Regions from separate parts of the Bacillus sp. Medicinal_06 genome, predicted to be linked through region 2. Evidence: predicted binding sites of a transcription regulator. Region 2 holds the regulator's gene; each other region holds the start of a gene.
What was found. The regulator Rex, encoded in region 2, represses fermentation and respiration genes when NADH is low (regulators of the CRP and FNR family bind a similar motif). The targets are predictions, from matches to a motif close to TTGTGAAATATTTCACAA.

Region 1 (4,810 bases), on a different contig from region 2:
TTTTCCCCTTTCCTTTTATTAAAACATCGATGTATATAATAAATTATAGAAAACCAAGAAATTTATATCCATATATTTCAAACAAAAAGGTAGAGGCTTTTCTTTACCTCTACCTTTTCCCATAAAATTGAACTGTATTTTGATATATTTGCTCTGCAACCTTAGCTATAGAAATATTTTTTATCAAGCTAATTTCTTTTAACACATCTTCAATCATATACGGATGTGTCATAATACCTGATTGAAATTCCCAAGGTCCATCAGTTTCTACCATCATATATTCTAGTGGATAGAACGATACGATTTTTCTAATTTTCTCCTTCTGTAAAACATCCGGTGTAATTGAAATGTAGTATCCGTTTTGAATCATGCGCTCCATCGTTTCTTTACTTCCCTTAAACCAATGAAAATGTGCACGTGCAATCTTATACTGCTCAAGTAGATCACATACAATGTCAGCATCTTCATAAACTGCATGTAGCACAATTGGTAAGTCGTACCTTTTTGCTAAATCCACAAATTTCTCTAATATTTCCATATAAGGCTCTATTACAATACCTTTCTTTTCTTGATGTAAATAATACGGTAAGCCCACCTCACCTATCGCAACAAGCCGTTCTACATTTGCTTCAATTAACTTATAAATTTCTTCGCATTCTTTTTTGTTAATTTCCTGCTCTGGATGAAATCCAAGTGCCGGATATACAAATGTATGTTGCCCCGCTAAAGACAGTGTTTGTTGACAAGAACGATAGTTCATGGACACCGAAATCAATCCAGCAATCTCAGTACTTCTTTTCACATCATCAATGAGTTTCATTTGCTCTTTATGCTTATATTGATCCAAATGGATATGACTATCAATCCACTTCATTTCTGTCACCTCTCTTATCTATATAAATCCAATTTGATTTTTCAACATATAAATTACGGCTATGAAAAATAAAAAGAGACTTCCACTCATTTCCTCCTTCTGTTTTCACATGGCATGGGACTAAAAAAGGAACTGACCACTTCTATCCACTGGCGGATCCTCTCTACCATCTAAAAAGAATGGTTTTATGTCGTTTTTCCAATCCTTATTTATATATTTTAATGCACTGCTCCAAATTAAGGACAATAAAAAAACAAGAAGGAATCACCTTCTTGTTTCATCATCTATATTATTTAACAATTAAATTTGTAATGATATCAAAAAGTCCAATACATATGGCAGCAACAGTAAAGTAGCTACAGAAATCTTTTACTTGAAACTTAACTACTTCTTCTTTTCGCATCCCATTCTTCTCCCTTCGCAGTATCTCCCTAATTTCTTATCTTTTTTTATTATGCAAAAAATATGACAAACAAGCCATCGAATTAACTTACGTAAATCTTACAATGTTGTAAGGTTTAAAAAAATAGCCTCATCTCATAAAGAGAAGAGACCTATTCAATCATTAGTTGGTTTTCAAACATTCATCATCATTTCAGACAGAAAGTTGTATGTTCAAACTTTCTACTTGTATTGTAATAGAATTCGTAAATGCAAACTATCGAATTACCTTACATGTACCTTACAATATTGTCATGAACAATATCACTTTTAACAAATTAACTATAATCGTAAATTTCTATTTTTAAATTTATATATAATAAAAAACACTGTAACATACTCAATGTGACAGTGCTTTACAATAACTTTACCTCATCAACAAAAGCTTACTTCTTGCCTGCACAGGAATACTTTGAGCATCTATCTCTACGAACGATTCACCATAACGTCCTTTTGCGAAAATCTTCAAAGGTTCATCTCTCTTTAACATATGTTTTACAGTTTTCTTTATCTTTTGTTTTCTTCCTTTTTCATCGTAAGCGACAAATTCATATTCATACCAATCATTACCAACATGCTGACCAATACCATTTACAATCGTATAATATTCTTTCGTTTTATAAAATGGATTATATTTATCAATTACTGGTCCAAGCTTTGTTGGTAATAGTAGTATAATTACTACTACCGCCGCAATTACAGTAGCTATTACTCTCTTTTTTATTCTTCCCCGCCTCAAGGTAGCTTCCTCCTCCACACAATTATGTGTAGTTTTCTATAAACTTATTTTAAAGAGAATCCTTTCATTCTGCTATTGATTCCTATTACATTTCCCTTACATTTTTGTAAGAATCCAAGTGGAATTTTATATGATTTTTAACAATTTGTGAACCCTCCAAAACTGTGATAAACATCACACTCTCTATTTTCTAAAGGTTTTATAATACAAATATAAAAATTTGTTAAACATTTCACATTTAAGAGGGGAAATGAATATGAAAAAACGTTTAGTCATGGTCGGGAATGGTATGGCTGGTATACGCTGCATCGAAGAAATTTTAAAGCAAGATCCAGAGCTTTATAATATTACTATTTTTGGTGATGAACCTCATCCAAACTACAACCGCATTATGTTATCTCACGTCTTACAAGGAAAAACAAACATCCAAGATATCATTATGAACGAATACAGTTGGTACGAAGAAAATGACATTACGCTGTATACAAATGAAAAAGTAATAAATATTGATCGGGAAGAACAAGTCATTGTTACAGAAAAGAACCGTATTGTTATGTACGACAAGCTTATTATCGCAACAGGTTCTAGCGCATTTATCTTACCTGTTGAAGGTTCACAGCTTCCAGGTGTAACAGGCTTTCGTACAATTGAAGATACACAATTTATGATAGATACTGCTAAGCAATATAAAAAAGCTGTTGTCATCGGCGGAGGATTGCTTGGTTTAGAGGCCGCACGAGGGCTTATTGATTTAGGAATGGACGTACATGTTGTCCACTTAATGCCTTATTTAATGGAGCAACAACTCGACGCCAAAGCTGCTTCATTACTACGTGAAGATTTAGAAGCACAAGGCATGAAGTTTCTTATGGAAAAGAAAACAGTGAAAATTCTTGGTACTGACCATGTTGAAGGTATTCAATTTGAAGATGGCAGTGTTGCAGAATGCGACTTAATTGTAATGGCTGTTGGGATACGTCCAAATACACAGGTAGCTAAAGATGCTGGTTTACTTGTGAACCGCGGCATCGTTACAAATGACTATATGCAAACAGATGATGAATCCATCTATGCAGTTGGCGAATGTGCCGAGCATGACGGTATTGCCTATGGTCTTGTCGCTCCTTTATACGAACAAGGTGCCATACTGGCAAAACATATAACGAACTCACAAACAGATGGGTATACAGGTAGTATTGTCGGCACACAACTTAAAGTTGCAGGATGCGATTTATTCTCTGCCGGACAAATTTATGAAGATGATAAAACAAAAGCAATCTCAATTTTTAATGAGTGTACACGTTCCTATAAAAAAGTATTCATTCGTGATAATAAAGTCGTTGGTATTGTTTTATATGGAGACACTGCTGAAGGTACACGTCTCTTTAGCATGTTAAAAAAGGAAGAAGATATACAAGAATACAAACCAGTCTCTCTACTTCATAAAGATGGTGAAGAAAACGGCATTGATGTTGCAAGTATGAGTGCTGATGATACCATTTGCGGGTGTAACGGTGTGACAAAAGGTGCAATTGTCCATGCCATCTTAGAACAAGATTTAACAACTTTTGAAGAAGTAAAAGGATGCACAAAAGCTGCTGGATCATGTGGGAAATGTCGTCCACTTGTTGAACAAATTTTATCTCATACACTCGGGGATAGCTTCGATGCATCTGCGCAATCTGTTGGTATGTGCGTATGTACAACTTTATCGCGCGACGAAGTTATAACAGCAATTCACGAGAAAGGTTTAAAATCGCCAAAAGAAGTACGAAATGTCCTTGGTTTCGCACATGAAGACGGCTGTTCAAAATGCCGCCCTGCATTAAACTACTATTTACGTATGACGCGCCCAGAAGAATATGCAGATGATAAATCATCTCGCTTCGTAAACGAAAGAATGAACGGTAATATTCAGCATGATGGTACATTTTCTGTTATTCCTCGCATGTACGGCGGCGTTACTACTGCAGATGACTTAATGAAAATTGCCGAAGTTGCGAAAAAATACGATGTACCGCTCGTAAAAATAACAGGTGCAAGTCGAATCGGCTTATATGGCGTTAAAAAAGAAGATTTACCAAAAGTTTGGGCTGACCTTGATATGACTTCAGGTTATGCTTATTCGAAATCCCTTCGCAATGTAAAATCATGCGTCGGCTCTCGCTTCTGCCGCTTTGGTACAAAAGATTCATTAGGCCTTGGTATGTTACTGGAACAATCGCTAGAAATGGTAGATACACCTCACAAAATGAAAATGGGTGTAACGGGTTGCCCACGTAACTGTGCGGAAGCATTAACGAAAGACTTCGGCGTCGTTTGTGTTGAAAATGGATTCCAACTTTATATTGGTGGTAACGGTGGTACAGAAGTTCGTGAAGCTGATTTTGTCATGATTGTCCCTACGGAAGAAGATGTACTGCGCATTGCCACAGCTTATGTACAACATTACCGTGAAACTGGTATTTATGGTGAACGAACAGCTCCTTGGGTGGAACGAATGGGCTTGGATTGCATAAAAGAAATACTGCAAGATAAGCAAATGGTCACTATGCTAAATGAACGTTTCCAAAAAGCACGTAACACATATGAAGAAGCTTGGGGACAAGCGCTAGAAACTCAGTCACTAAAAGCCATGTATGAAGTAGAAACTGTAAAGTAAGGAGAGATCTACATGTTACAAACGAAAGAAAAAATAAAAATAATGCGTGCCGAAGATCTTCCCGTGCAAATCGGTAAGGAAGTGCGAATAAGGG
Region 2 (4,810 bases):
TGGTGAACCGAATTTTTTCTCAAGTACAACGTTACGACCTTTTGGTCCAAGCGTTACTTTTACTGCGTTTGCAAGAGTGTCGACACCGCGAAGCATCGAACGACGTGCTTCTTCACTAAATTTAATATCTTTTGCCATAATATTTGACCCCCTTGGATTTTTAAAATGTATATAATTAACCGATAACTGCTAAAATGTCACTTTCACGTAAAATCAAGTAGTCTGTACCTTCATATTTCACTTCAGTACCTGCATATTTTGAGAAGATGATAAGATCACCTGCTGCTACCTCTAAAGCAACACGCTCACCATTTTCAAGCACTCGACCAGTACCTACTGCAACAACTTTACCCTCTTGTGGTTTTTCTTTTGCAGTGTCTGGTAATACAATACCACTTGCTGTTTTTTCTTCTGCTTGAACAAGCTCAATTACAACGCGATCACCTAATGGCTTTAGCATGAACAATAACCTCCTCATTTTCCTATGTAAATTTTCTTTATTAGCACTCAAAGACTATGAGTGCTAACACACTTATAATAATAAATAATCTAAATTTCTTTTGCAAGTAAAAAAATCATAATTTTTTCGCAAATTACGATATAAACTTTTTCTATACAACAATAACAGCAATAATTCTCAAGAAAGCCTTTTTATATGAATCGGCTTTTCCACTTATCGTATGTTACAATATGAAGGATGCCATAAGTTATTTTCTCTATAGGTACTGCTTTTTCCTGTTATCTATTTCATTTTCAAATAAAGATTTACAAAAAAATAATAATACAAACAGTTATTACGTATCCCACGGCGGGATGTTCACATGTTTCCTCGCCTTATCTCATAAATTAGAGTTAGAAAGGATGGTTAACCCATTTGAAAAAACAATATTGGTGGATTATAGTTACATATATTCTGATGCAACTATCGGGAATTTTTGGCATATGGCTCCTTTTCAAAACAGGACTATATGATAATATGGCAGTTTCACGAGAGCAGAAAATGCAAATCATGGCTGGGCACTGGTCAATCATCAGCTTTTTTATTGCATTATGTATTATACTTTGGCTTCTTAGAACCGATATACGTGAAAGACATTTAGATACGAAGCGAGCTAGCATTCCTGCTACAATCGGCTGGATTTTTATCGGTTTCTTTTTAGCTATGTTTGCTCAAATACTTGCAGCTAATATTGAAATGCGATTATTAGGGATTAATCCTGGTTCTCAAAACACTCAAGATTTGATGGAAATAGCAAGAGCTACTCCATGGTTCCTTATTGTTATATCTATCATCGGTCCTATTTTAGAAGAGATTGTCTTTAGAAAGATTTTATTTGGAACACTCTATAAAAGATTTAATTTCTTTATCGCAGCCATTATTAGTTCGCTTGTTTTCGCGGCCATTCACTTTGATTTTACACACTTGTTAGTATACACTTCCATGGGGCTTGTTTTCGCTTTTCTATATGTGAAAACAAAACGAATCATCGTTCCTATTATGGCTCATGTCGCGATGAATACATTAGTCGCAATAACTCAAGTACTAGTAAGTAACGAACAAATACAAGAAATGATCAAACAAGCAGAAAAAATGCAAGGATTTATCGGAGGATTTTAAATATGAGGAACTCACCATTGTTCATGGCAGCACTGTATTTCCTTCTTGGATGTATCTTTACACGTTTCGCAATTACGAACGTTACAGATACAATTTGGAACTTTTGGACACTGCTGTTCGCTGCTATGGCAACAATTGATTTTAATTTGGCACTTCGACTTATCTTAGTCAAATTTACAAAGAAAAGGCAATAATAAAACGCAGAGGGATTTCCTCTGCGTTTTATTGTGGATAATTTTTCAAAAAATAAACGAGCGTTTGTAATTCTACAGCTAAATCAATATGATGAATTCTTATGTTTTCTGACACATTTAATCGTGCCGGTGTAAAATTTAAAATTCCATGTACATTTGTTTCGGCCAATCGATCTGCTACAGCTTGTGCAACGGTAGCAGGTACTGTTAATATTGCCACCTGTATATCATTTGTTAAACGTTCTTCTAATTCATCCAAATGATATACAGGAATTCCTCCGATTTCTTTTCCAACTTTCTCTTCATTGACATCAAACGCCATTTCAATCTTTGTATTATTATTTTTCGTGAAATTGTAATGTAAGAAAGCGGTCCCTAAATTACCCACTCCAATAAGTGCTACACGTGTTATATCATCTTGATCGAGCGTTTCTCGGAAGAATGATAGTAAATAATTCACATTATATCCATATCCCTTTTTCCCTAACGCTCCAAAATATGAAAAATCTCTCCGAATTGTTGCTGAGTCTACCTTTACCGCCTCACTCAATTCTGCCGATGAAACACGTTGCTTACCAGAAAGAGATAAATTTTGGATAAATCGATAGTATAGAGGCAATCGTTTGGCAGTGGCCTGTGGAATCTTTTGCTGATCCATGTAACCTCTCCTCTCTTCCTATCTTTGTTCACAGATTTAAAATAAATACATAAGTTTAGCACTTATGACTTTCCCTGTATAATAGAGAGAAGAATTCTCTCTTTATTTTAAACTATACACTATTTTTAGTATGATTGAGAAATATAAACATGGCAAAGTTAAGAAATTATTTGAGGTGAAAACATTGATTTTATTACAAGTGAATGGGCTTTCAAAATTATACGGTGCTGAAACAATTCTTGCAAACATTAAATTGGAAGTCCAAACAAAAGATCGAATTGCACTAGTTGGTCGAAATGGTGCTGGAAAATCTACATTATTAAAAATAATTGCCGGTGAATTATCTCACGATGGTGGAGAAATTATAAAGCCAAAAGATGTTTCTATTGGTTATTTAGCCCAAAATACAGGTTTGGAAACTTCTTTAACAATTTGGGATGAAATGCTTACCGTCTTTACACATCTGCAGCATATGGAGAAGAAACTTCGAAGGTTAGAGCAGGAAATGGGTAAGGAAGAGAACTTTTCAAATGCTGCTACGTACGAGAAATTACTCGCTGATTATGATCAATTACAGTTAGACTACAAAGATCAAGGTGGTTACCAATATGAAGCGGATATTCGCTCCATTTTAAGTGGACTTGGTTTTCCAGCGGAAACACACCAAACAACAATTTCCACATTAAGTGGCGGACAGAAAACAAGACTTGCTCTTGGGAAGCTACTATTAACAAAACCAGACTTACTCATCTTGGACGAACCAACAAACCATTTAGATATCGATACATTAACATGGCTTGAACAATATTTACAAGGCTATCCTGGAGCTATTTTAATCGTGTCCCACGATCGCTACTTTTTAGACAAGCTTGTTACACAAGTATATGAAATTTCTAATAAAGAGAGCAGACGATATGTTGGTAACTACAGTAAATATTTAGATTTAAAAGCTGCACTATATGAGCAAGAAATGAAACGTTATGAGAAACAACAAGAGGAAATCGCTAAACTAGAAGACTTTGTCCAAAAGAACATTGCTCGTGCGTCCACAACAAAACGTGCACAAAGTCGCCGGAAACAATTAGATCGGATGGAATTACTGACCAGACCATTAGGTGATTCTAAATCCGCATCCTTCCACTTTGATATCGAAAAACAAAGCGGAAACGACGTATTACAGGTAAAAGATGTTTCAATTGGATATGACAAAGAACCAATTATTGAGCATGTAAATATGCGATTAACCCGAGGTGATAGTGTCGCACTAGTCGGTCCAAACGGTATTGGGAAATCTACATTATTAAAGTCGATTGTAAATAAATTGAAGACGTTAAGCGGTGAAGTTTCTTTCGGTTCAAATGTATCTATTGGGTATTATGATCAAGAACAAGCAAACTTAACATCATCCAAGCGTGTTTTAAATGAATTATGGGACGATTATCCGCTAGAGCCGGAAAAAGAAATTCGCACGATACTCGGTAACTTTTTATTCACAGGGGATGATGTATTAAAGCCAGTATCTTCCCTAAGTGGTGGTCAAAAAGCTCGATTAGCTCTAGCAAAATTGATGATGCAAAAATCTAATTTATTAATTCTCGATGAGCCTACAAACCATCTTGATTTAAATAGTAAAGAGATTTTAGAAAACGCCTTAATTGATTATCCTGGAACTCTTTTATTCGTTTCCCATGATCGCTATTTCATTAACCGTGTCACAACTACAGTGGTTGAGTTATCAACAGAGGGAGCACAAGAATATTTAGGTGACTATGACTACTATATTGAAAAGAAAAATGAAATGATTGAACGGACAGAATTTGAACAGCAAGAAAATGATGTACCTATTCAAAAAAGCGTTGCTCAAGAAAAATTAAGCTATCTTGAAGAAAAAGAACGTAAAAAGCAGGAACGTCAGCGTATCCGAAAAATTGAAGAAATTGAACAAAACATCGCAAAGTTAGAAGAAGAAATTGCACAATTAGAAGAGGAGCTTTGTTTACCTGAAGTATATGCTGACTACGAACGGGCTAGCGAGATTACAACAGCAAAGCAAACCAAACAAGAAGAATTAGAGAAGTTTATGGCGGAATGGGAAGAGTTACACGTATAACCCTTATATATTCATATGATAAAAACAAGGTAGTTGAAAGCCCCTCAACTACCTTGTTTATTTTTCAATACAAAAGACTATGGTCAAAGGTCTGACCTTAACACAATTATCCACAACCTTATGCACATATCCACCTTTATTATATAAACACAAAAATAACTTTTCCACATTATCCACAAATCATATAAAAGTTATAAACATTCAATACTCACAATAAAACCCATATTATC
Region 3 (4,810 bases), on a different contig from region 2:
AAATCAGGTATCAATCATCGCTTGCGTAAAATCGATGAAATCGCAGAGAAATTACGCGCGGGGGAACCGGTAGCAAAAAAATAACGGTAAAGGGGAAATGGGAGCTATGGTTCAGAAACAAGTTGAGGTTGCATTAAAAAACGGCTTACAAGCACGTCCGGCTGCGTTGTTTGTACAAGAGGCAAATCGTTTTCACGCTGATATTTTCATTGAGAAAGATGGAAAAACAGTCAATGCGAAGAGCATAATGGGGATTATGAGCTTAGCGATTGGATCTGGTAGCAACGTAACGATTATAACAGAAGGTTCAGATGCAGAAGCTGCTTTAGAAGCGCTGGCAGCATATGTACAAAATAAACAGTAAAAAGCTATCGCGTGGGCGATAGCTTTTTTGATTGGATAAATCAGTTGAATATTTTTGAGTAATTGATGTGTTGTATTCAATCGTCGATTAAAGGTTCGCTTTATCCTACACCTATCTTCCTCGTTTTTCCCTGAATATTGAGGTGGGGATCTTACTGCCCGTTAATACGGGATAAATTATGAAAGAATCCGTTTTTCTCCTTGAAGTTCACGGATCGGTTGAATGTTTTGCGTAAATTCGAGGGTCCCCATATATTTTCCATCTGCATTTCGCACTGCGAAGTAGCGAATATATACATATTTATCTTGAAATTGAATCCAAAAATCTTCACAATCTTTTTTTCCAGATTTGAAATCTTCTAAGAGTTTTTCAACGACATGAACGCTTTTGGGAGGATGACAGTTTTGCACTGTTCGACCAATGACAGCTTTCGTGCGAGCGAAGATCCGTTCTTTTCCATGAGAGAAGTAACGCACAACATCATTTTCATCGATAAATGTAATATCAACGGGTAAGTGATTTAATACGAGTTCTAGTTGTTGTAACGATAATAGTCCTGTTTCAAAACGAATAAATCCTTCTGACATTGTTTCTTCTTGCATCGCTATTCTTTCTGGTTTCCATGTAGTTGTAGGGCTTGTTAAGCAGTAGCCGATTTCATCACTTTCATGAGCGATTTTTAGCCATTCATCTTCTGTAAGAGTTTGAAGGGCCATCGGAAATAAAATATTTTCTTCTTTAAAAATCATTTCAGTTACGTCATGGGTGACGAAAGAAACGCTGTCTAAGACTGATTTTTTATCTTGATTATAATTTACTAATTTTTGTTTTGCTTCTTTAATAGCAGCACGAATTCTGTCATCAACGCCCCACATAACTTGGGTAGGTCCATAAATGCCGTATTTCTCTAAATAAGGGAAAAGTAGATTTTCTTTCCGGCTATAATGTTTATCAACATCTAGTAATAAATTTAAGTCTTCTATTAATTTATAAATGTTTTCTTCGCTATCTTCTTTTTCAAAACGTTCATAGTGAAGTTGAAGTTTGAAATTCACAAGTAAATCAATTTCTTTGTTTTCCAGTTTAAATGTATGAATGGGATGACCTGGTTGCTCTTCTTGTTTATTAGATTGATGAATTTCTTCAATGGATCCCTTAAAAACAGCTGTATGAACGGAGCATAAGCGTTGTACTTCTTCAACTGGAATGCCTTCTTCCTCCATAAGTGCCTGCTCGAGCTTTGAAATTTCTGCTACGGTAATATTTCCAATTGCTTCTTGAAACTGAGCTGTTACATCTTCAATGTTTTTTCCGTTATGAAGATCTTTAATAATAGTCTTTAAGATTGTTTGTCGTTCAGAGTTATTTATATTTTCTTGTTCACGGTTATTAATCATTTCACTCATAAGGATTCTCCTCTACTCATTAATGTGAAATCCATTATTTTGAAAAGCTTCTTTTACTCCGTCTAATGAAATACCTTTCATTCGGCAGCCTTTCGGGATAGTCATTATACGGCCGGCTGTTTGCAGCATATTAGGTTTTGTTATATTTTCAAATCCAAGGTTCTTTAAAATGGGAATAATTTCAGGATATTGATTCGTTAAATCATAAACAGTATGATGAAAATTAATTTGTTTTGTCATCATTCTCACCTCGAAACAATTGATATGAATTATCAATTACACTGTAACATAAAGATTGGAATGAAATTGTGAGCCAAATCACACGTTTGTTCTTTTAACAGGTTTGTCACTTTTTCTGTATTCAATAATGGGTATGGAGAGGGTGGGGGAGAGGTAATCTCGTCGAATGGTCGATATGTTGTGTCGAATTGCCGATATATTTCAATTTGCGCCGATATATCATGAGAAGCAGGTATATTGGAAAAAACGCTGATATATTTTGAGAAGTGGTCAATAAGAAAGGCTATCGCATGGGCGATAGCCTTTTTTGGAGCAGTTCTAAACGAGCCGCTTTCGCTTTTAGTTGTATCCAGCTCCAGCGGCTAGAATGGTCGGTGGCTTCGCTTCTTCCGCCGAGGTAAAAAGCACCTCTTTGTCAGAAGCTCCATCCCCCTCCCATTCTGAGCGAGCCGCTTTCGCTTTAAAGTATATTAACGATTTGTAAAGATTTTATCGATTAAGCCGTATTCTAGTGCTTTTTCTGCTGTCATGAAGTTGTCGCGGTCTGTGTCGCGTTGTAGTACTTCTAATGGTTGTCCTGTGCGATCAGCAAGAATTTGGTTTAGTTTTTCACGTAAGAATAGGATACGTTTTGCAGCGATTTCGATTTCAGTTGCTTGACCTTGTGCTCCGCCAAGTGGTTGGTGAATCATTACTTCACTGTTTGGAAGTGCGAAACGTTTTCCTTTTTCACCTGCTGCAAGTAGGAAAGCACCCATAGATGCTGCCATACCGATACAAATTGTTGATACGTTTGGTTTAATAAACTGCATTGTATCGTAGATTGCCATACCTGCTGTGATAGAACCACCAGGGCTGTTAATGTATAAATGAATATCTTTTTCTGGATCTTGAGATTCCAAGAATAAAAGCTGGGAAACGATTGAGTTTGCTACGTTGTCATCAATTGCGCTACCAAGCATAATGATGCGGTCTTTTAATAGGCGAGAGTAAATATCGTAAGCGCGTTCTCCACGATTTGTTTGTTCAATTACTGTAGGAATTAAATTCATCTGTTATTTCCTCCTTTGAAAGCTTTCTTAGTCTTATAATACAATTATGGTCAATATAGGTCAAACAAAACCACTTTAAATCAAAAAAATATGTAGTTGTACCATGATTTATTCGCTATGTTTTTGAAATTCCCTGCTTATGTGTCTTTCAACATCATAACCGAATTATATAAATTTAAACGTAATAGGAGAAGTATGTGATTCGCAAAAAACAAAAGAACGCCTTTTCTGTAGAAGCGTTCTTTTGTGTATTATTCTTTTAGGAGATAAGTTACTCTATTTAAAATATGTTGAACTTGTTTTGCGTTTTTGCTATACATTTGACTTGCCGATTTCGATTTTGTTTCTAATGAGAATAATTCAAGATCAGCTTGACATTTTTTTAGAGAAGCCAACAATAATGGTCTATCCTGAGGGGATGGCATTTGAAGTTTATCATCATATATATCGACAGTAAGTTGTCCGTAAGAATCGACTTGCCCGATAAAGACATTTTCTATCACCACGCCAAGTTTCTCTAACTCGGCGTGAAGCCAAGCACGATTATGACCACTAGCTGAAAGTGGTTCATCTAGTACGTTTCCATCCATAATTACCGTTTGTGTTTCTTTTGCAGGTGCTATTTGTAAGCCGATATCTTTTGGGGTAAGAGGCTGTTTATCTCTTTTTAACAAGACATTTAATTCACCGCCCGACTCCAATACAGCATATTCAACATCTGCTATGCTAAACGCATTTTTCTTTCTAAGAAGTTCTAGTAGCTCATCGATTGTATAATTTTCTTTCTTTAAATTATCTTCAAGAACTTTCCCGTCTTTTATAAAAATAGTGGCTTTTCCTTCAATGAAATTTCTGAGCCGCTTGTTTTTTAAAGCAGCCATACCCGCGAAAAATGGAACAAGAGAAAAAACAAGCATACTAGAAACACCGTGCCAAAAGTTGCGCTCGAGTCCTGATGTAATTTCAGCGGCGATGTTTCCGATTGTCAGACCTGCAACATATTCGAAAAATGAAAGCTGTGAAATTTGCCTTTTTCCAAGCAATTTTGTCATTGAAAATAAAATAACTAAAATAACTAAGGAGCGTATAATGACAAGCAGCCATTCTGGTACATGAGGCATGGTTATTCCCTCCCGTTCAGCTAAAATCCTTTATATTGTGGTTCTTCTCTTTCTAATACGGAAATTCTACTTTTAAGGTCAGCGATTACACTGTCCATTTCCATCATACATTCATGGAAGACTTGTTTTGCTTCTTCTTCAGCAGCGTTTTGTGAAAGTGTGCTTAAACTTGCTTGTGCACTTTTTAAACTAGCGAGACATGTTTTTACACTAGCAACAACAGTCATACAAACACCTCTTATCCTTTTGGTTTAAATAGTAATGCTCCGATAAATCCGAAGATAATAGCTGCAGATATACCAGCACTTGTTACTTTAAACATTCCGGTTATAACCCCGACAATACCATGTTTTGCTGCTTCAGCCATGGCTCCATGAACAAGGGCGTTTCCGAAACTTGTAATCGGAACTGTTGCACCAGCTCCTGCAAAATCAATTAAAGGCTCGTACAGACCGAATCCATCTAGTATCGCACCAGCAACAACGAGCGTTGCCATTGTGTGAGCGGGTGTGAGCTTACCGACATCAAACATAAGTTGTCCAATTACACAAATCATTCCACCGATTACAAAAGCCCAAAAATAGATCATCTATTGCGCACCTCCAGTTTCAATCGATACGGCATGAG

Region 1: a site for Rex is predicted at 2,275-2,292, ahead of nirB (nitrite reductase large subunit NirB). Genes of this name have one in related genera too.
Region 3: a site for Rex is predicted at 2,077-2,094, ahead of AC1M36_RS16685 (DUF1858 domain-containing protein). Genes of this name have one in related genera too.

Annotation. Positions count from the first base shown of each region.
Region 1 is NZ_JBWYHD010000013.1:44,814-49,623, forward strand. It holds gene AC1M36_RS23355 (TatD family hydrolase) at 110-874, opposite strand; gene AC1M36_RS23360 (YxeA family protein) at 1,683-2,039, opposite strand; gene nirB (nitrite reductase large subunit NirB) at 2,311-4,716, shown strand; gene nirD (nitrite reductase small subunit NirD) at 4,729-4,810, shown strand, end outside.
Region 2 is NZ_JBWYHD010000030.1:2,984-7,793, reverse strand. It holds gene groL (chaperonin GroEL) at 1-138, opposite strand, end outside; gene groES (co-chaperone GroES) at 176-460, opposite strand; gene AC1M36_RS27600 (CPBP family intramembrane glutamic endopeptidase) at 875-1,618, shown strand; gene AC1M36_RS27595 (YdiK family protein) at 1,621-1,812, shown strand; gene AC1M36_RS27590 (redox-sensing transcriptional repressor Rex) at 1,841-2,470, opposite strand; gene AC1M36_RS27585 (ABC-F family ATP-binding cassette domain-containing protein) at 2,655-4,580, shown strand.
Region 3 is NZ_JBWYHD010000006.1:256,131-260,940, reverse strand. It holds gene whiA (DNA-binding protein WhiA) at 1-84, shown strand, start outside; gene AC1M36_RS16695 (HPr family phosphocarrier protein) at 107-364, shown strand; gene AC1M36_RS16690 (DUF438 domain-containing protein) at 541-1,770, opposite strand; gene AC1M36_RS16685 (DUF1858 domain-containing protein) at 1,783-2,010, opposite strand; gene clpP (ATP-dependent Clp endopeptidase proteolytic subunit ClpP) at 2,481-3,062, opposite strand; gene AC1M36_RS16675 (DUF421 domain-containing protein) at 3,314-4,183, opposite strand; gene AC1M36_RS16670 (DUF1657 domain-containing protein) at 4,204-4,410, opposite strand; gene spoVAE (stage V sporulation protein AE) at 4,422-4,772, opposite strand; gene spoVAD (stage V sporulation protein AD) at 4,773-4,810, opposite strand, start outside.